3 regions of the Caballeronia sp. LZ029 genome follow, and region 1 is predicted to be linked to each of the others. Evidence: riboswitches for the same ligand, from Rfam matches in the RefSeq annotation. Region 1 holds a riboswitch; each other region holds the start of a gene.
What was found. Region 1 has a riboswitch for glycine ahead of QCE73_RS18495 (D-amino acid dehydrogenase). Riboswitches for the same ligand answer to the same signal wherever they lie in the genome.
Positions count from the first base shown of each region.

Region 2: it holds a riboswitch for glycine, as region 1 does, so the genes downstream of both, gcvT (glycine cleavage system aminomethyltransferase GcvT) here and QCE73_RS18495 (D-amino acid dehydrogenase) in region 1, are expected to answer to the same signal.
Region 3: it holds a riboswitch for glycine, as region 1 does, so the genes downstream of both, gcvT (glycine cleavage system aminomethyltransferase GcvT) here and QCE73_RS18495 (D-amino acid dehydrogenase) in region 1, are expected to answer to the same signal.

Region 1 covers NZ_JARUXO010000002.1:799,754-806,082, reverse strand. Annotated here, with positions in the region: gene QCE73_RS18505 (helix-turn-helix transcriptional regulator) at 1-393, opposite strand, end outside; gene QCE73_RS18500 (cation:proton antiporter) at 451-1,704, opposite strand; glycine riboswitch at 1,820-1,908, shown strand; glycine riboswitch at 1,911-2,015, shown strand; gene QCE73_RS18495 (D-amino acid dehydrogenase) at 2,081-3,355, shown strand; gene QCE73_RS18490 (VOC family protein) at 3,395-3,868, shown strand; gene QCE73_RS18485 (aspartate aminotransferase family protein) at 4,240-5,541, opposite strand; gene QCE73_RS18480 (LysR family transcriptional regulator) at 5,618-6,329, shown strand, end outside.
Region 2 covers NZ_JARUXO010000104.1:7,398-13,726, reverse strand. Annotated here, with positions in the region: gene QCE73_RS38455 (GTP-binding protein) at 1-756, shown strand, start outside; gene QCE73_RS38450 (M20 family metallopeptidase) at 859-2,022, shown strand; glycine riboswitch at 2,137-2,214, shown strand; glycine riboswitch at 2,232-2,330, shown strand; gene gcvT (glycine cleavage system aminomethyltransferase GcvT) at 2,372-3,517, shown strand; gene gcvH (glycine cleavage system protein GcvH) at 3,575-3,952, shown strand; gene gcvP (aminomethyl-transferring glycine dehydrogenase) at 3,991-6,329, shown strand, end outside.
Region 3 covers NZ_JARUXO010000001.1:3,004,340-3,010,668, forward strand. Annotated here, with positions in the region: gene QCE73_RS14185 (alginate lyase family protein) at 1-254, opposite strand, end outside; gene gcvP (aminomethyl-transferring glycine dehydrogenase) at 380-3,310, opposite strand; gene gcvH (glycine cleavage system protein GcvH) at 3,365-3,745, opposite strand; gene gcvT (glycine cleavage system aminomethyltransferase GcvT) at 3,808-4,932, opposite strand; glycine riboswitch at 5,051-5,180, opposite strand; glycine riboswitch at 5,190-5,293, opposite strand; gene QCE73_RS14205 (hypothetical protein) at 5,364-6,209, opposite strand.

The DNA of each region.
Region 1 (6,329 bases):
GTGATAACACGCCGCGCGATACGCCTCGTTGGCGATATCCTCGCTCGTCTGCCGATGCAGCACGAGCATGGAGCCGGGCTTCTCGTTGCGTGCCGAGGAAACGATCTTCTGATTGCCGTCGAGCGCGTAGAAATGGCGCGCGTAAGTGTCGGCGACATCGCGCAGGAAACGCCCGCCGCGATGATCCGCCACCGACACCGTGCGCGGCCGGTTGCCGAATTCATACGCGAAGATCGTGCATTGCGAGATCGCGGCGACGTCGCCGAGCAGCTTCAGCACTTCGGCGGCGAGCGCGTTGGAATCCTCGCTGCCGATCGACGATACGAGCTCCGTCGCGCGGCTGAGATCCAGCTGCCCGTTCGAGGAGACGCGGTCGAGTCGCCAGGAGCGCATGATGGGCTAGACGAGATACGTGTGGGTCCCGCTATTCTAAGCCCGCGCTCTGATCCGCTAACGCGCGATGGCCGAGCGCAGCGCCGCATCGCGGCGCACGATCCAGTTGAAGAGCGGCGTGGCCATCAGCGTGCTGAGCACGGCCATCAGCACGAGAATCGAAAACAGTCCGGGCAGGATGACGCCCGCCGCAAGTCCGATGTTGATGATGATGAGCTCCATCAGCCCGCGCGCGTTCATCAGCGCGCCGATGGCCATCGCGTCGCCGGAAGGCTCGCCGTTCGCGCGCGCGGCCGCCCAGCATGCGATGCCCTTGCCGCCGAACGACGCGAGCAGGATCACCACGGCCGCGAGCATGATGGCCGGGTCCATCAGCATGTCGAGCCGCGTGTTGAGGCCCGAGTAGGTGAAGAACATCGGCAGCAGGAACACGACGACGAAGGGCTGCAGCATGTCGCGCAGCTTTTCCGTCAGCGGGCCGCGCGGCAGCGCGACGCCGAGCAGAAAGCCGCCAAAGACTGCATGAATGCCGATGGCGTCCATCGCGAATGCGCAGAGCGAAAACAGCGCCAGCACGGCGGCGAGCACGCTCGTGGGCAACGGCGCGTGTGGATTCAATCCGGCAGCGAGCCGGCGCAGCAACTTGCCGCCGGCGAAGATCATGAAGAGCGCGAAAGCCGCGCCGCCGCCGATCGCCGCATATGCGCCCATCCATGAGCCGCCGAAGCTCGCGAGCACGATCGCGAGGATGCACCACGCGGCGGCATCGTCGAATGCGCCTGCGGTGAGCGCGAGCGTGCCGAGCGACGTGCCCGTCAGCCCGCGTTCGTGGATGATGCGCGCGAGCATCGGAAAGGCGGTGATCGCGATTGCTGCGCCGAGAAAGAGCGACGCCTCGTAGAGCCGCACCTTTTCCGCGAAGAGACCGGGGATCGTTTGCAGCCACGGCGTCAGCGCGAACGCGAGCGCGAACGGCGCGACGATGCCCGCGATCGACACGCTCATCGCGCTCTTCGCGCGGGCGCGGAAATGGTCCGCGCGAAACTCCGTGCCGACGAGAAACATGTAGAGCCCGACGCCGAGCTGCGCGGCGACGTAGAGCGTGCCCATCGTCGCCTTGGGAAAGAGCGCCTGTTGCCAGTGCGGCAGCAGCATCCCGAAGAGCGACGGGCCGAGCAGCACGCCCGCGATCATCTCGCCGACGACTTGCGGCTGACCCACACGCTGCGCGAGCCTGCCGACGAACTGGCTCGCGAGCACGATCACCGCGGCCTGGGCGAAAAAATAGACGGACAACTGGGAAGACGGCATATTTTGAGCAGCGAATAACGGACGACGGGAGTCTGAGGGCGAGGGCCGCGTTCTGTCAACGTGTCGGCGGGGGCTTGCCATGCGCATTTCGTACCGGTATTGTGCAAGCGTTCGACAAAGCGTCACGGAAGAGTTCGTCCTCGCGACGACGCCGACGGAGCAACCGCCCCGGAAACTCTCAGGCAAAAGGACCGTGCGCGCTGGAACATCTGGAGAGCGGCGCTTTTATGCGCCCACCGAAGGGGAGCCCCGGCTGCCGACGTGAACGTCGGGCGGCACGCGGGCGAAACTCTCAGGTACATGGACAGATGGGGCATCGGTGCCGGCTGCGGCATGTGGCCAAGGCCGGCGATGCTCAATCAATCTGGATCATGTCATGTCACGAATCGCCATCATCGGCGCCGGGATCACCGGCGTCACGACCGCTTACGCCCTTGCGCAGCGCGGGTTTCACGTCACTGTCATCGAGCGGCATCGCTATGCGGCGATGGAAACGTCCTTCGCCAATGGCGGGCAACTGTCGGCGAGCAATGCCGAAGTGTGGAACAGCCGCGCCACCGTGCTGAAAGGCCTGAAGTGGATGTTCACGCGCGACGCGCCCCTCCTGATGAATCCGCGGCCGGGCTGGCACAAGTACAGCTGGATGGGCGAGTTCCTGCGGCAGATTCCGAACTATCGTGCGAATACGGCCGAGACCGTGCGTCTTGCGATCGCGGCGCGCGAGCATCTGTTTCGCATCGCGCGGGACGAGAAAATCGACTTCGATCTCGAACGGCGCGGCATCCTGCATTTCTACGCGAGCCGCAAGGAGTTCGACGCCGCAGCGAAAGTGAACGAGATCCTCACCGGCGCGGGCCTCGACCGTCACGCGGTCACGCCGGAAGAGATCGCATCGATCGAGCCGACCTTTCGCGGTGCGTTTCATGGCGGCTTCTTCACGCCGTCCGATTCCACCGGCGACATCCACAAGTTCACGCGCGGACTCGCCGATGCATGCGCGCGGCGCGGTGTCGAGTTCCGCTACGACACGTCGGTGACCTCGATCGACGAACAGGCGGGGCGGCTCGCGCTGAGCGTCGAGCATGCGGGCGAGACGCAGGCGCTCCAGTTCGACGGCATCGTGATCTGCGCGGGCGTCGGCAGCCGTGCGTTCGCATCGATGGCGGGCGATCATCTCAACGTCTATCCGGTCAAGGGCTATTCGATCACCGTCTGCCTCGACGACGCCCGCAGCCGCGATCACGCGCCGTGGGTCAGCCTGCTCGACGACCGCGCGAAAATCGTCACGAGCCGGCTCGGCGCGGACCGTTTCCGCGTGGCGGGCACGGCGGAGCTGAACGGCTTCAATCGCGATATCCGCGCAGATCGCATCGCGCCGCTCGTCGAATGGACGCGGCGTCATTTCCCCGATGTATCGACCGCGCGCGTGATTCCGTGGAGCGGCTTGCGCCCGATGTTGCCGAGCATGCTGCCGAAGGTCGGGCAGGGCAAGCGTCCGGGCGTGTTCTACAACACCGGGCACGGGCATCTCGGCTGGACCTTGTCGGCGGCGACGGCTGAGGTCGTCGCGGAGGCGGTGTCGCAGCGCCTGCCTTCGAAGCGCGTGCATGTCGGCGCATCGTCGCAGGTGAAGGTGAACACGCCGGCGTGATATCGTCGGCGCACTGTTCACTGTCCGAAGGAGCGCGCAATGGCCGAACTCGTCAATTGCCTGTGGTTCAACGGTAATGCCCGTGAAGCGGCGGAGTTTTACGCCGCCACCTTTCCCGATAGCCGCGTCGGCGCGGGCCATGCGTCCGCGAAGCCGGGCGTGGGGCAGGGGCCGGAGTTGACTGTCGAGTTCACCGTGCTCGGCCAGCGCTTCCTCGGACTGAACGGCGGCCCGAACTTCAAGCCGAACGAAGCGGTGAGCTTCATGGTGCATACCGGCAGCGCGGAAGAGACCGATCGTTACTGGAACGCGATCGTCGGCAATGGCGGCGAGGAAAGTCGGTGCGGCTGGTGCAAGGATCGCTGGGGTTTTTCATGGCAGATCACGCCGAAGCGGATGCTCGAGATTTTCAGCGGCCCGGATCGCGAAGCCGCCAAGCGCGCGATGGACGCGATGATGACGATGAAGAAGATCGACATCGCCGAGATCGAGCGCGCGGCGGCGGGCGGCTAAAAGCTCAGTGATCGAATTCCTTCGGCTGATCGGCCTCGGCGGCGGTAGCGCGTAGCGCGTAGCGCAGTGCCGGAGCCATTTCGTGCTGAACCAGCGCACTATAACTTCCAGCTCGTCAGACCGTGCGCGAGCCAAGCCCGATTGGGCCTTCGAGGGCGCCACTTAGGCGAGTGCCACCGGTGGCTGGCAAGCATGGCCAACGTACGTGTGACCGCGGGCCTGAACGAGCTGCTTTCTTTGGTTACTTTCTTTGCAGCAGCAAAGAAAGTGACTGCCGCCCCGCACAGGGGCAACACAAATAGACCGACACGACCCCGGGATCCGGCGAAAACAAACCCCGAACCACAACAACCACGTCACAAATCAAACCTCTACAACGACCTCTCGATAGCCTTCCCAAGCAAATCAACCCCGAGATCGATCTCTTCCTCACTGACAGTGAGCGGCGGCGCGATACGAAACACTCCACCCATTCCAGGCAACTGCACGATATTCATGCTCAACCCGAGATTCATGCATTCGCGCGTGATCTTCGCGCCGAGACCATCGGCGGGTTCCTTGGTGCGTCGATCCTTGACGATCTCCACGCCGAGCAGCAGACCGCGCCCGCGCACATCGCCGATGCAGTCGAACCGTTCCATCAGATCGAGCAGACCGCGCCTGAGCCGCGCGCTCATCACGTTCGCGCGCGCGACGAGCCCATCGCGCTCGACCACATCCAGCACGCGCAGCCCGACGGCAGCCGGCAAAGGATCGGACACGTGTGTCGTATAAAACAGATAGCCGAGCTCATGCGCTCGTTCTTCGATCGCCGCCGAAGTCACGGTGGCCGCAAGCGGCAATCCCGCGCCCAGCGTCTTCGATAGCGTGAGGATGTCGGGCGTGACGCCGTCGCGCTGGCACGCGAACATCGTGCCCGTGCGGCCGATACCGGTCTGCGCTTCATCGAGGATCAGCAGCATGCCGCGCTCCTCGCACTTGCGCTTCAACGCCGCGATATAACCTTCCGGCAACTCGATGATGCCGCCCGAGCTCAGTATCGGTTCCGCGATGAACGCCGCGAGATTGCCGCTCGACTGACGATCGACGAGATCGAACGCGTAATCCAGTTCCGCGAGCCAGTCGTAGTGACCATTGCGCTCGAAGCGCGCGCGATACGGAAACGGCGCGGGAATCGCGAACGAGCCGACCGCCGCCGGACCGACGCCCTTGCGTCCCGCGCTGTACGTGGCGGACGCGGCATGACCCGTCATGCCGTGCCACGACTGCGCGAAGCCGACGATTTCATATCGCCCCGTGACGAGCTTCGCCATGCGGATCGCCGCCTCGTTCGACTCCGCGCCCGTGCTGAGCAGAAGCGCGCGATCGAGCCCGGCGGGCGTGATATCGGCGAGACGCGTCGCGAGATCGACCACGGGACGCGACAGCATCCCGCTGAAGAGATGGTCCAGCTTGCCCGCGTATTCGCTGATCACCGACACGATGTCAGGGTGACTGTGACCCAGCACGGCGCTCATCTGTCCCGACGTGAAATCGAGAATCGCGCGGCCGTCGGCGTCGTACACGAAGCTGCCCTGAGCGCGCTCGATGATCATCGGCTCGAAGGTGCCGCCGTAGCGGATGAGGTGCTGCCTGGCGTTCTGCCAAAAAGTTGCGTCGTTGTTCCGGGACACCGTGCTTCTCCTGGCGAAAGGTGAAAGAACTTGCAGTGTAGTCGGCGCTCTGGTTTTATAGAATCGAATAGTTCTAATGCGAGATAGAAGAGGATCTAATATCTTGAGTCTTTCGCTTGAGATCGAATTGCTGCGATCGTTCGCCGTCATCGCGGAGGTGCGGGCGCTGAGCCGCGCGGCCGAGCGCATCGGCCGGACGCAATCCGCGCTCAGTCAGCAGATGAAGCGGCTGGAGGATATCGTCGATCAGCCGCTCTTTCAGCGCACCGGACGCGGCGTCGTGCTGACGAATCCCGGCGAGCGTCTGCTCGTGCACGCGCAGCGCATCCTGCGGCTTCACGATGAAGCGATGGCCGATCTGTGCGGCAAAGGGCTTTCGGGCAGCATCCGCTTCGGCTGTCCGGACGATTACGCCGCCGTTTTCCTGCCGAGTCTGCTGCGGCAGTTTTCGAGTCAGCATCCGCACGCGCTGGTGGAAGTCGTGTGCGGCCCGACGCCGAGGCTCGCCGAGCAGTTGAAGAAGCGCGCGCTGGATCTCGCGATGCTCTCGCTGCCCGAAGACAGTCCCGGCGACGACGTGATCCGGCGCGAGCAACTCGTCTGGATCGGCTGTCCGGGGATGGATTCGGCGCACTACGATCCGCTGCCGCTCGCACTCTCCGATCCGGATACGCTCGATCACATCGCCGCGTGCGAGGCGCTGCAACGCGCGGGCAAGGCGTATCGCATCGCGTATGCGAGCAGCAGTCTCGCGGGTCTCACCGCGCTGGTGCGCTCGGGACAGGCGT
Region 2 (6,329 bases), on a different contig from region 1:
TCGTCGCCCGTACTCCGGTCGCGTTTCGAGCTCACGAGTGTAGTTGCGACTGTCGACGCGGCGTTGGGCACGGAGACGCTCAATCGTTTCACGGACGCTGCTCGTCAGGTCGCGCTTGCTGATGTTGTGATTGTCACCAAGATGGACCTTTGCAATGCGCCAGGTCATGTCGAGCGACTTGCTGCCGAAATTAAGGCAGTCAACTCCGACGCAAAGGTACTGGTTCCGAAAACGCCGGAACGTAACGAAGTTGTCTCGATGCTTTTGGACCAAGTCCGTGCCGCTCGGAATATCGAGCCTGCTCGGAATCTCTCGGGCACACGCGTTCACTTGCTTAACACCGGTATCACCAGCTTCGGGCTGGTTATTGAGCAGCCACTCGATTGGACTGCCTTTGGAGTTTGGTTGACGTGGTTGCTCCACCGGCATGGCTCGGATGTCTTGCGAGTGAAGGGACTTTTGTGGGTTTCGCAATCGGAAGGCGGCCCTGTCGAGTTTCATGCTGTACAGCATATGGTGTTTCCTCCGAAGCACCATAACGAATGGGGAGCGACGCCGCAGCAATCCCACCTGACATTCATCGTCAACAACCTCGAAGCATCCCTCATCGAGCGTTCGCTTCGTGTCTTCATGCGACTCGCGGGAGAGAAAGGGCTCGGAAATGAGGGTCGAAATGCAGCGATGCCACTTGGAGCCGGCAGGACAATTGGCGGTCGACCGGTTCGCCGCCCAGGTGCTCCTAGATGGATGAAGTAACTCCTCGCTGCCACTGAACTAACCTTAGAGATTACCTCCGCCAAACGCTGTTTGGCGGATGGCTGAGTGTTGCCGAAAAGAACGATTTACGGAGATAGTCAAATGGATGCTTCAGTGAAACTGCTTACGGCCACGCCCGTTGAAGCACTGGCTCTGACTAAGGACCTTGTCCGCATACCGTCAATAAATCCCCCTGGCAACGAAGAAGCATGTGCGAAATACCTTGCGGAAGTGCTCGCTGACATTGGTTTCGAAGTCCACTTGCATTCGTTCGGAGCTGGTCGATTTAACCTAGTCGCAAACATCCACGGCCGGCAAGGTGGGAAACCCATCGGATTTACGGGGCATTTTGATGTTGTGCCGTTGGGGACGCGGAAGTGGAACTTCGACCCTTTTGGCGCGATTGAAAGTGAAGGGCGTGTTTACGGCCGTGGAACCAGCGATATGAAGGGAGGCATTGCGGCGTTCGTCGCTGCTTGCTCGCAAAGCATCGAGGAGCTACGTGAGGGAAACGGCGTCCAACTGATTATCACGGGAGGTGAGGAGACCGGATGCGATGGCGCGAAGGCGCTTGCGGGCTCCTCCGGGCTGTTGAAGCCACTCAGTCTTCTCCTTGTCGGAGAAATGACGGCGAACTATCCTTTTGTCGGGCACAAAGGGGCGCTTTGGGTCCGTGCGTCTGCTACCGGCAAGACAGCGCATGGCGCTATGCCGGAGCAGGGCGACAACGCTATCTATAAGGCGACTCAGGCCATTCAGAAGATACGCGGCTTTGGAATCGAGGAGTCGACGCATCCGTTGATGGGCCACGCCACCATGAACGTCGGCACCTTCAAGGCCGGCACGAACGTGAACTCTGTTCCCGACCGAGCGGAATTCGAGGTGGACTTCCGCACAGTTCCGGGCATGGACCATCAATGCATCTGCACACGACTGTCTCGTTTTTTGACCGATGACATTGGCCTGACGTCGATGGTCGATGTGCCGCCGTTAAGTACCGACCCCGAAGCGTTGGCGGTCAAGAGGGTGTTCGGGCTATGCGAATCGCTCCATCACCAGCCTATCGTTGCTCGCGCGGTGCCGTACTTTACTGACGGCAGCGTCTTGTTACCTGCAACCGGAAATCCGCCAACAATTATTTTGGGACCTGGTGAGCCCAAGATGGCTCACCAGACAGACGAGTATTGCTACGTCCACAAAATTGCCGAAAGCGTGACGCTCTATCGCTCCATCATCCAGAGCATTAGCAACGACCCACTCTACTAGGCGCTCGCAGAGGAAACGTCAGGCCTTTGAATGGCATGTGTGACATGAGGAGGAATAAGTGTTTCCTCTAAGGCAAGTAACTTGACTTGAATAGCCAGAGTCAAATATAGTTGTTTTAACCAAGCCGGAGAGAACGCACAGCGTCGCCGAAGGGGACTTAAAACTCTCAGGCAAAAGGACGGCTTGGTTGCTGATTGCATCTATACATCAGCGAAATCTCTGGAGAGAGACCTGAAATCAGGTCCACCGAAGGGGCAAGGTCGCGAAGCGACTCTAATCTCTCAGGTACCAAGGACAGAGAAAAAGACATCCCTACGGATGCGTTTCATTCTGTCAACCTCGAAGAGATATGGCCAATACCGTTAGCAGTTTGCTGCGCACGCCGCTCGCAGCTAGCCACACAGAGGCCGGTGCACGAATGGTCGATTTTGGCGGGTGGCAGATGCCCGTCAATTACGGCTCCCAGATTGAAGAACATCATGCGGTCCGCACTGACGCCGGGATGTTCGACGTCTCGCACATGTGCGTCGTTGATTTGAGCGGTCCCGATACGCGAGAGCTTCTTCGCAGGCTCGTCGCGAACAACGTCGATAAGCTCAAGGTCGCAGGTAAGGCGCTTTACACATGCATGCTCAATCAACAGGGCGGCGTCGTAGACGACCTCATCATCACTTTCCTGAATGAAGTTTGGTTTCGTCTCGTCATCAACGCGTCCACCGCAATCACTGATATTTCCTGGATTCGAGCTGTCATAGCACGGAGCAATCTGAAGGTGACGCTCGTACCGCGCCGCGGCGATTTGGCCAGCCCGGAATTGGCGCTCGCCATCATCGCGGTGCAGGGTCCACAAGCTCGAGAGAAGTTCTGGCGTGCGGTTCCAACGACAAAATCCCTCACAGATGAGTTGAAGCCATTCAATGCAGCCCTCGTTAGTGATTCGACCTTCGGCGAACTCATGGTTTCGAGAACTGGCTACACCGGTGAAGATGGCTTCGAGATAGTTTCGAGGGCCGATGCCGCTCCGCTGCTTTGGAAGACGCTGTCTGAAAACGGCATCCGTCCGGCCGGCCTCGGCGCGCGTGACACCTTGCGGCTTGAAGCAGGCATGAATCTCTATGGCCAAGACATGGACGAGACAGTCTCCCCGCTCGATGCCGGCCTTGCATGGACCGTCGATTTGAAATCAGACCGTGAGTACATGGGTCGACAAGGCGTTGAACATCGCGGCGTTTCAGCGCAGACGATAGGTGCCGTCGTGTTCGGCGAAGGCGGGATTCCGCGAGCGGGACAGGCCATTCACGTAGCAGGTGGGGAAGGGGTCGTAACGAGTGGCACCTTCAGTCCCACGATGCAACGTCCAATCGCAATAGTTCGAGTTCCCATGTCGGTCAAGCCGGGCGACGAATTGGTTATTTCCGTTCGAGGAAGAGAACTGGCCGCCGTCGCCGTCCGCTTGCCGTTCGTCCGAAATGGCGGCGTCCTCTCACAAGTCTGAGCCTCACTTATAACGGCCTCTTATACGAGTGCCATACAAAGAACATTGGAGAAGAACATGGATTTTCCGCAAGAGCTTCGTTACACCGCCTCCCACGAGTGGATTCGAGTTGGCCCCGACGGTATCGCTGCCATCGGATTGACGTCGCACGCCGGCGAGGCACTCGGTGACATCGTGTTCGTGGAGCTCCCGAACGTTGGCGCGGATGTTACTGCGGGTTCGGCTTGCGCGTTGGTCGAGTCGGTGAAGGCTGCGTCTGACATTTATGCTCCGCTGACGGGGAAGGTAACGGCCATCAACGAGACCGTCAAGAACTCGCCCGACACCATGATGGAAGCGCCCTACGAGAACTGGCTCTTCAAGATTTCCTTCGATGGCGAGCAGCAACTCGCTCCGCTTTTGTCTGCCGATGACTACGCCCACGGCCTCGAATAAGTTCGCGCGCCCATTCGTAACTCTCTAGGTAAGGGACTATGAACGAACCACATCCGAAGTTTCTGCACGACGAGCAGCTCGAGTCGCTCGAAGCGCGCGACGCATTTGTTGCCCGACATGTCGGCCCGAATTTGGAAGACCAAGAAGCAATGCTTCGCGAGCTTGGTTATCGGACGAGGGCAGAGTTGATTGACGACATCGTGCCCGAAGCCATCCGCCGACGCGAGCCGCTCGCGCTCGAACAGTTTGCGGGAGGTCTGCCGGAAGAGGAGGCGCTCGCTTCCTTGCTGCAAATTGCACAAAAAAACAAGGTTCTGAAGAACTTCATTGGACAGGGCTACTACGGCACGCACACGCCGAAGGTCATTCTGCGCAACATCTTGGAGAATCCGGCATGGTACACGGCATATACGCCGTATCAGCCAGAGATTTCTCAAGGTCGACTTGAGGCAATGCTGAACTTTCAGCAGATGGTCACCGATTTGACCGGCCTTGATGTCGCAAACGCGTCGATGCTCGACGAAGGGACGGCGGCAGCAGAAGCCATGACACTGCTGCGGCGAGTTGGCAAGAGCCATTCCAACGTGTTCGCGGTTGCTGATGATGTCTTGCCACAGACCATCGAAATCGTGATGACGCGTGCCGCGCCTCTGGGTATCGAGGTGAGAGTGTGCCCGTCGGACGAGCTTGTTGCGCAAGATGCCTTCGGTGTGCTCGTTCAATACCCTGGTGTAAACGGCGACGTGATTGACTACCGCGACCTTGCGCAGAAGGTGCATGTGCAAGGCGGCTTTGTGGTTGCGGCTGCGGACCTGCTCGCCCTTACTCTCATCAAGAGTCCCGCCGACTGGGGTGCTGACGTTGCAGTCGGGACGTCCCAGCGTTTTGGCGTGCCGCTTGGCTTCGGTGGTCCGCACGCTGGCTACATGGCAGTGAAGGACGACTTCAAACGTTCCATGCCGGGTCGACTTGTCGGAATCACGATTGATGCGAATCAGAACCGCGCGTATCGACTCGCACTGCAAACTCGCGAACAGCACATCCGTCGCGAGAAGGCAACGTCGAATATCTGCACGGCGCAGGTTCTATTGGCGGTGATTGCGTCGATGTATGCGGTCTACCACGGCCCCCAAGGCCTGCGACGGATTGCGACGCGAGTTCATCGCCTGACGTCTGTGTTGGCAGCGGGGGTCAAGCGTCTCGGTTACAAAATCGAGAACGAGACGTTCTTCGACACGCTCACCATCTCCTCGAACGGACGAACCAGCGATATTCACGCGGCAGCCGAAAGCCGAGGGGTGAACCTTCGTCGAGTCAGCGACCATCAGGTTGGCATTTCACTCGACGAGACGGCGACGCGAGCGGACGTATTGGTGCTGTTGGAGGTCCTCGCCCAAGCTCGACCGGTGCCTTCGTTTGCCGAGTGTGAGGGCGCAGCCGAACTAGGCTTTGGCGCAGACATGCATCGTGTCAGCAGCTACCTGACTCACCCGGTGTTTAATCGCTTCCACTCGGAGCATGAAATGCTCCGATATATCCGTAGTCTCGGCGACAGAGACCTTGCGTTGGACCGGTCGATGATTCCATTGGGTTCGTGCACGATGAAGTTGAACGCCACGAGCGAGATGGTGCCGGTGACGTGGCCCGAGTTCTCTTCCATTCACCCGTTCGCACCCGAATCGCAAACGGCTGGCTATCTCGAGATGATTGCGCAACTCGAGGCGATGCTGTGCGCCGTGACCGGCTATGCTGGCGTGAGCATTCAACCGAACGCTGGTTCCCAGGGGGAATATGCGGGGCTGTTGATTGTGAAGGCCTATCACGAGGACCGAGGCGAAGGTCATCGGAACATCTGCCTTATTCCATCTTCGGCTCACGGAACGAATCCCGCTTCCGCACAGATGGTGGGATTCGAAGTCGTGGTTGTCGCATGCGACCGTGACGGCAACGTAGACCTTACGGACTTGAAGGCGAAGGCCGAGCAACATAGCCAGAAGCTCGCTGCCATCATGATTACGTATCCGTCAACTCATGGCGTCTTTGAGGTCAACGTCCGGAAAATCTGCGAGATTGTTCATGAGCACGGCGGCCAAGTATACGTCGACGGCGCCAACATGAATGCTATGGTTGGACTCGCGGCGCCGGGCGGCTTCGGTGGAGACGTGTCGCACCTGAACCTGCACAAGACGTTCTGCATCCCGCACGGCGGCGGTGGACCCGGCGTTGGTCCGGTTGCAGTGGGTCCGCATCTAGTTAAGTATTTGCCGAACCAGCATTGCACGGGATATGAGCGCGAGGCCGAAGGCATCAGCGCCGTGTCTGCAGCTCCATTCGGCTCGGCAAGTATTCTGCCTATCTCCTGGATGTACATCGCCAT
Region 3 (6,329 bases), on a different contig from region 1:
TCGTGCGGCAGCGTGCCTTCGGTGTGCAGCTTCGCGCGCGCCTTCGGCTGATCGTTCACGTGCGACTGCACCATCTTCACCAGCGCCTTCACGCCGGGATCGGCATTGGTGCGCTCGCTCGTCTGCATCGCGGGCGCGGCGCAGAAATTCATCGCGGCCTGCGCGGACGACGCGACGATGAGCATCGCCGCCAACATCGCCCGCACCCCGCGCGCGCGGATTGTCCCTTTCACCTCTCGCACCTTGAACGCCATGTGAACTCCCTGGTTTGGCTTTTTGGTCCGGGGTGAGATGTTAGCTGTTCTGGAACGCGCCGCAAAACCGCCCGACAATGCTTTACGCTTTCGGGCGGCGCTTTCTCTCAGGTTCTGCGCGAACCTTACTCGTCCGCATACTCCGATACCGGCACGCACGAGCACATCAGGTTGCGATCGCCATACGCGTTGTCCGCGCGGCCCACCGGCGACCAGTACTTGCGCGCCACCAGCGACTTCACCGGATACGCCGCCGCTTCGCGCGTGTACTTGTGTGTCCAGTCGTCCGCAGTGACGACCGCCGCCGTGTGCGGCGCGTTCTTCAGCACGTTGTCGTCGCGGTCGGCGCGGCCTTCTTCCACCGCGCGAATTTCTTCGCGGATCGCGATCATCGCGTCGATGAAGCGGTCGAGCTCTTCCTTCGATTCCGATTCCGTCGGCTCGACCATCAGCGTGCCGGGCACCGGGAAGCTCATCGTCGGCGCGTGGAAGCCGTAGTCGATCAGACGCTTCGCCACGTCTTCCACCGAGATGCCGCTCGATTCCTTGATCGGCCGCACATCGAGAATGCATTCGTGCGCGACGAGTCCGCCCGAGCCGCTGTACAGCACCGGATAGTGCGGCGCGAGTCGCTTCGCGACATAGTTCGCGGCGAGAATCGCGCTTTCGGTGGCGGCGGTGAGACCTTGTGCGCCCATCATCGCGATGTACATCCACGAGATCGGCAGGATCGCGGCCGAGCCGTAAGGCGCCGACGACACCGCGCCGATGCCCGCGTCATCGCGCTTGTATCCGGTCGATGCCTGATTCGGCAGGAACTTCGCCAGATGCGCGCCGACCGCGACCGGACCGACGCCCGGTCCGCCTCCGCCGTGCGGAATGCAGAACGTCTTGTGCAGGTTCAGGTGCGACACGTCGCCACCGAACTGGCCGGGTGCGCACAGGCCGACCATTGCGTTCATGTTCGCGCCATCGACATACACCTGGCCGCCGTGCGAATGCACGATGTCGCAAATCTCGCGAACGTTGCGCTCGAACACGCCGTGCGTCGACGGATACGTGATCATGATCGCCGCGAGATTCGCGGAATGCTTCCCGGCCTTCGCCTTCAGATCTTCGATATCGACGTTGCCGTTCGCATCGCAAGCGACGACGACGACCTGCATGCCCGCCATCTGCGCCGACGCCGGATTCGTGCCGTGCGCGGACGCCGGAATCAGACACACGTTGCGATGCCCTTCGCCGCGCGATTCGTGATACGCGTGGATGATGAGCAGGCCCGCGTATTCGCCTTGCGAGCCCGCGTTCGGCTGCAGCGAGACGGCCGCGTAACCCGTGCACGCGACGAGCATCTGTTCGAGCTGATCGATCATCGTGCGATAGCCGAGCGTCTGCTCCGCCGGCGCGAACGGGTGAATCTGCGCGAACTCGGGCCACGTGACGGGCAGCATTTCCGATGTCGCGTTGAGCTTCATCGTGCAGGAGCCGAGCGGGATCATCGTGCGGTCGAGCGCGAGGTCCTTGTCGGCGAGGCTGCGCAGATAGCGCAGCATTTCATGTTCGGAATGATGGCGGTTGAAGACCGGATGCGTGAGGTACTCGCTCGTGCGATGCAGTTCGGCAGGCAGCGAATCGGCAGCGGCCTGATCGAGCGCGTCGATATCGAATGTTTCGGTCTTGCCCGCGACTTCGGCGAACAACGCGAAGAGCTTGAGCAGATCGTCGCGCGTGGTGGTTTCATCGAGCGATACGCCGACTTGCGTCGCGCTCACGTGGCGCAGATTGACATGCGCGGCGTAAGCAGCCTGATGCAGCGCGGTCGTGCTCGCGCCGCTGTCGATCGTGATCGTGTCGAAGAACGTGTCGTTGGCGATCGTGTAGCCGAGCTTCTTCACGCCCGCCGCGAAGATGGACGCCACGCGGTTCACGCGCGACGCGATCGTCTTCAGGCCGCGCGGACCGTGATAGACGGCATACATGCTGGCCATGATCGCGAGCAGCGCCTGCGCCGTGCAGACATTCGACGTCGCCTTCTCGCGGCGAATATGCTGTTCGCGCGTTTGCAGCGCGAGGCGCAGCGCGGAGTTGCCTTGAGCATCGACGGTCACGCCGACGAGACGCCCCGGCATCTGGCGCTTGAATTCGTCGCGCACGGCCATGTAGGCCGCGTGCGGGCCGCCGAAGCCGACCGGCACGCCGAAACGCTGCGTATTGCCGATCGCGACATCCGCGCCCCATTCGCCCGGCGGCGTGATGAGCGTCAGCGCGAGCAGATCCGCCGCCGCGACGACATGGCCGCCCGCCGCGTGGATTGCTTCCGCGAGCGCGCGATAGTCGCGCACATCGCCATTCGCGCCGGGATATTGCAGCAGCACGCCGAACGCATTCGCACTCGCGGCATCCGCGGCCGGACCGACCTTCACTTCAATGCCCGCGGGCTTCGCGCGCGTCTGCACCACTTCGATGGTCTGCGGCAGCACGTCGTCGGCGACGTAGAACACGTTCGATTTCGGCTTGCCGACGCGTTGCAGAAGCGTCATCGCTTCGGCTGCGGCGGTGGCTTCGTCGAGCAGCGAGGCGTTCGCCATCGCGAGGCCCGTCAGATCCATCACCATCTGCTGGAAATTGAGCAGCGCTTCGAGACGGCCTTGCGAAATCTCCGGCTGATACGGCGTGTATGCCGTGTACCACGCCGGATTTTCGAGCACGTTGCGCAGGATCACCGCCGGCGTGTGCGTGCCGTAGTAACCCTGTCCGATCCAGGTTCGAAACACCAGATTCTCGTCCGCCAGCTTGCGCAGCGACGCGAGCGCTTCCGCCTCGCTTTTCGGCTGCGTGAACGCGCCGAGCGGCAGCGTTTCCTTGCGGCGGATCGATTCAGGAATCACCGCGTCGATGAAGGCCGCGCGCGACGCGAAACCGAGCGCATCGAGCATTGCGCGCTGGTCCGCGTCATCGGGGCCGATGTGCCGCTCGGCGAATGCGTCGTGGCATTCGAGCGCGGCGAGTGACAGGGAGGTGCGGTTCATCAGGCGATCCGGGTGTTCGAGCTTCATGTTTTGTCCTGCGATTGCGGCTCGCGACCGAGCCGCAATCGTCATTGAGATGAGTTATTCGCCGATCGACTTGCCGTAGCCTTCGGCGTCGAGCAGCTTGTCCAGACCGGCGTCGCCCGCCGGCTTGATCTTGAAGAGCCAGCTTTCGTACGGCGCGCCGTTCACCTGATCGGGCGCCGAGGTGAGCGCGTCGTTCGATTCGACGATCTCGCCCGAAACCGGCGCGTAAATGTCGGATGCCGCCTTCACCGATTCGATGACGGCGATCGCATCGCCCGCCGTAACGGTCTTGCCCGCCGCGGGCAGTTCGACGAACACGATGTCACCGAGCGCTTCCTGCGCGTGATCGGTGATGCCGATGGTCAGCGTGCCATCGGATTCGGTGCGGACCCATTCGTGCGATTCGGTGTATTTCAGATCGGCCGGGATGCTCATTGGATGCTCCTTGCGTGGTTCTTTCGTGAGTTTCTTGATCGGAGGGAACGGGCGCGACGGCGTTACGAAAGCTCGACCAACACTCGGCCGTTGCGCACGAACGGAAGTTTTACCACGCGCGCCGGAAGTTGCTTGTCGCGGATGACGACCTGCACCGTGTCCCCGACGGCAACGCCCGTCGGCACGCGTGCGAACGCGATGGATTCCTGCATCGACGGCGAAAAAGTGCCGCTCGTAATCTCGCCGTCGCCGTGTTGCGTGACGACTTTCTGATGCGCGCGCAGCACGCCGCCCGCCTTGCCGTTTTCCTTGATCAGCACGAGCCCGACGAAATTCGCCTTCGAGCCGTTCGCCTCCAGCGCGCTGCGGCCGACGAAATCGCGTTCCGTTTTCAGATCGACGGTCCACGCGAGGCCGGCGTCGAGCGGCGACACGTTCTCGTCCATGTCCTGGCCGTACAGATTCATGCCGGCTTCGAGGCGCAGCGTGTCGCGCGCGCCGAGGCCTGCGGGCTTCACGCCCGCGGCGGCGAGCGCGTTCCACAACGCCTCGACTTGCGTCGCCGGAACGACGATCTCGAAACCGTCCTCGCCGGTGTAGCCGGTGCGCGCGAGCATCAGTTCGCCGTATTGCGTCGACGGGAAAACGGCCGCGTTGAACGGCTTGATCGATTCGGTTTGCGCGCGCGTGTCCGGCAGCACTTGCCAGGTCTTTTCGCGCGCGTTCGGGCCTTGCACGGCGATGATCGCGAGATCGCGGCGCGGTGTAATCGAAAGATTGAATTTGCCTTCGGCGTTCAACTGCCCGAACCAGGCGATGTCCTTCTCCGCCGTGCCCGCGTTCACGACGACGCGGAAATTCGTTTCGGAGAAGTAGTAGACGATCAGATCGTCGATCACGCCGCCGTTGCCGTTGAGCAGGCACGAGTAGAGCGCTTTGCCCGGCGTCGTGAGTTTGTCGACGTTATTGGCGATCGCGTGCTTGAAGAATTCGCGGACGGCGTCGCCCTCGAAATCGACGACGCGCATATGCGATACGTCGAACATGCCGGCGTCGGTGCGCACCGCGCGATGCTCGTCGATCTGCGAACCGTAGTTGACGGGCATGTCCCAGCCGCCGAAATCGACCATGCGCGCGTTGAGCGCGAGGTGGGCGGCGTGCAGGGGCGTGTGTTGGAGTTCGGTCATCAGGGCCTCGGTTCGCGAAACAAAAAAGGCCACGCAGCGCACATTTCGCCTGGCCGGATGCGCCTTTCGCGCTGCCTGATGCAGCGCGCAAGGCGCATGCCGCGAAGCGGTTGCGATGCGTGACCCCTCTGTCCTCGGTACCTGAGAGATTGCGCGAACCATCAGCGTGACTGATGGTTCATCGCGCGCCCCTTCGGTGGGCAACTGGCTTCATGTTGAAGCCGCTGCCGCTCTCCAGAGTGCGAGGAAACGAATTCCTCGACGCAGTCGGTCCTTTTGCCTGAGAGTTTGCGGGTGTGCCCCTTCGGCGGCGCGATCTTCGCTGCATGAACGAGACCACGCGCTCTCCCGACGCGTGCGGCAGAATTTACGCGACGCCTCGCGCAATGTCAATTTCGTTCGAAATTCCGGGCGACCGCGTCAGGTATTGCTCAGTGCATATATTCGCTTCTCAACGCCGCGTCGGGATCCGGCAGTGTGATCGTTCGTGAAAAAAAGGCGCTGACCAGCCGCGCCAGCCCCGCGGTCGTCAGAAACTGGCCTGTGCGGCCCCCGGATGGCACGACGTTCGGAACCGGTTCGAATACCTCGAGCAGCCTGTTTGACTGCAATCCTTCGGCGATTGCGAAGAAAACCGACTGATTGCCAATAAAGAGCGACGCCTCCGCAATCCGATCGCAGGCGTCCTGTGCGTGGCGCGTCGGCACATGTTCGATCGCCAAGGAAGGAAAGCGTGAACGGAATTCCGTAAATTCATTCTCCAGTCCGATAAATCCGATACGCAAGTCCAATTGCGCGAGCACGCCGTAATCGATCGCCTGATTCAAATAGCGCATCGAACGGCCAATCAGGATGTCATAGGGTTTCGCGTACGAGTGGACTCCGCCGGACCGTTTGGGCCAGCGAGACGGCGACTCGGCGAGCAGCGCGAAAATCTTGAAATAGTAATCCTTAATGTTTCCGGCCAAAACATTAACGCTTCCGCCGCGAAAAGCATCGAAGTTGACGGCGTCGCATGGAATGTCGTTGCCGGGAACGAAATGCACGGCCTCGATATAAGCCTGAGACCGCAGCAATGGCGCGACGAAATCGAACGTCGCGTCATCTATCATCTTGTCGCCGGCGGGGTGACGCCTGTCCGGGCCGTAACCCGAATCGACGTCGTTCGGAATGTAAAGCGTCACGCGGACGCCGCACTGCCGGGCGATCGTCCGCATTGCAGGCAGCGAATAGACGATATCGCCCAGATGACCGGAATGTTTGAATGTGACAGACATGACGAATTCGACCCGTTATTGACTTTACTCTGCCTCACGACAAATGACAGATGAAAATCAGAAATATTGTCCGCCATCTCCAAGAGTCAAAGCGAGTTAATGTTTGTCATATTCCACTCG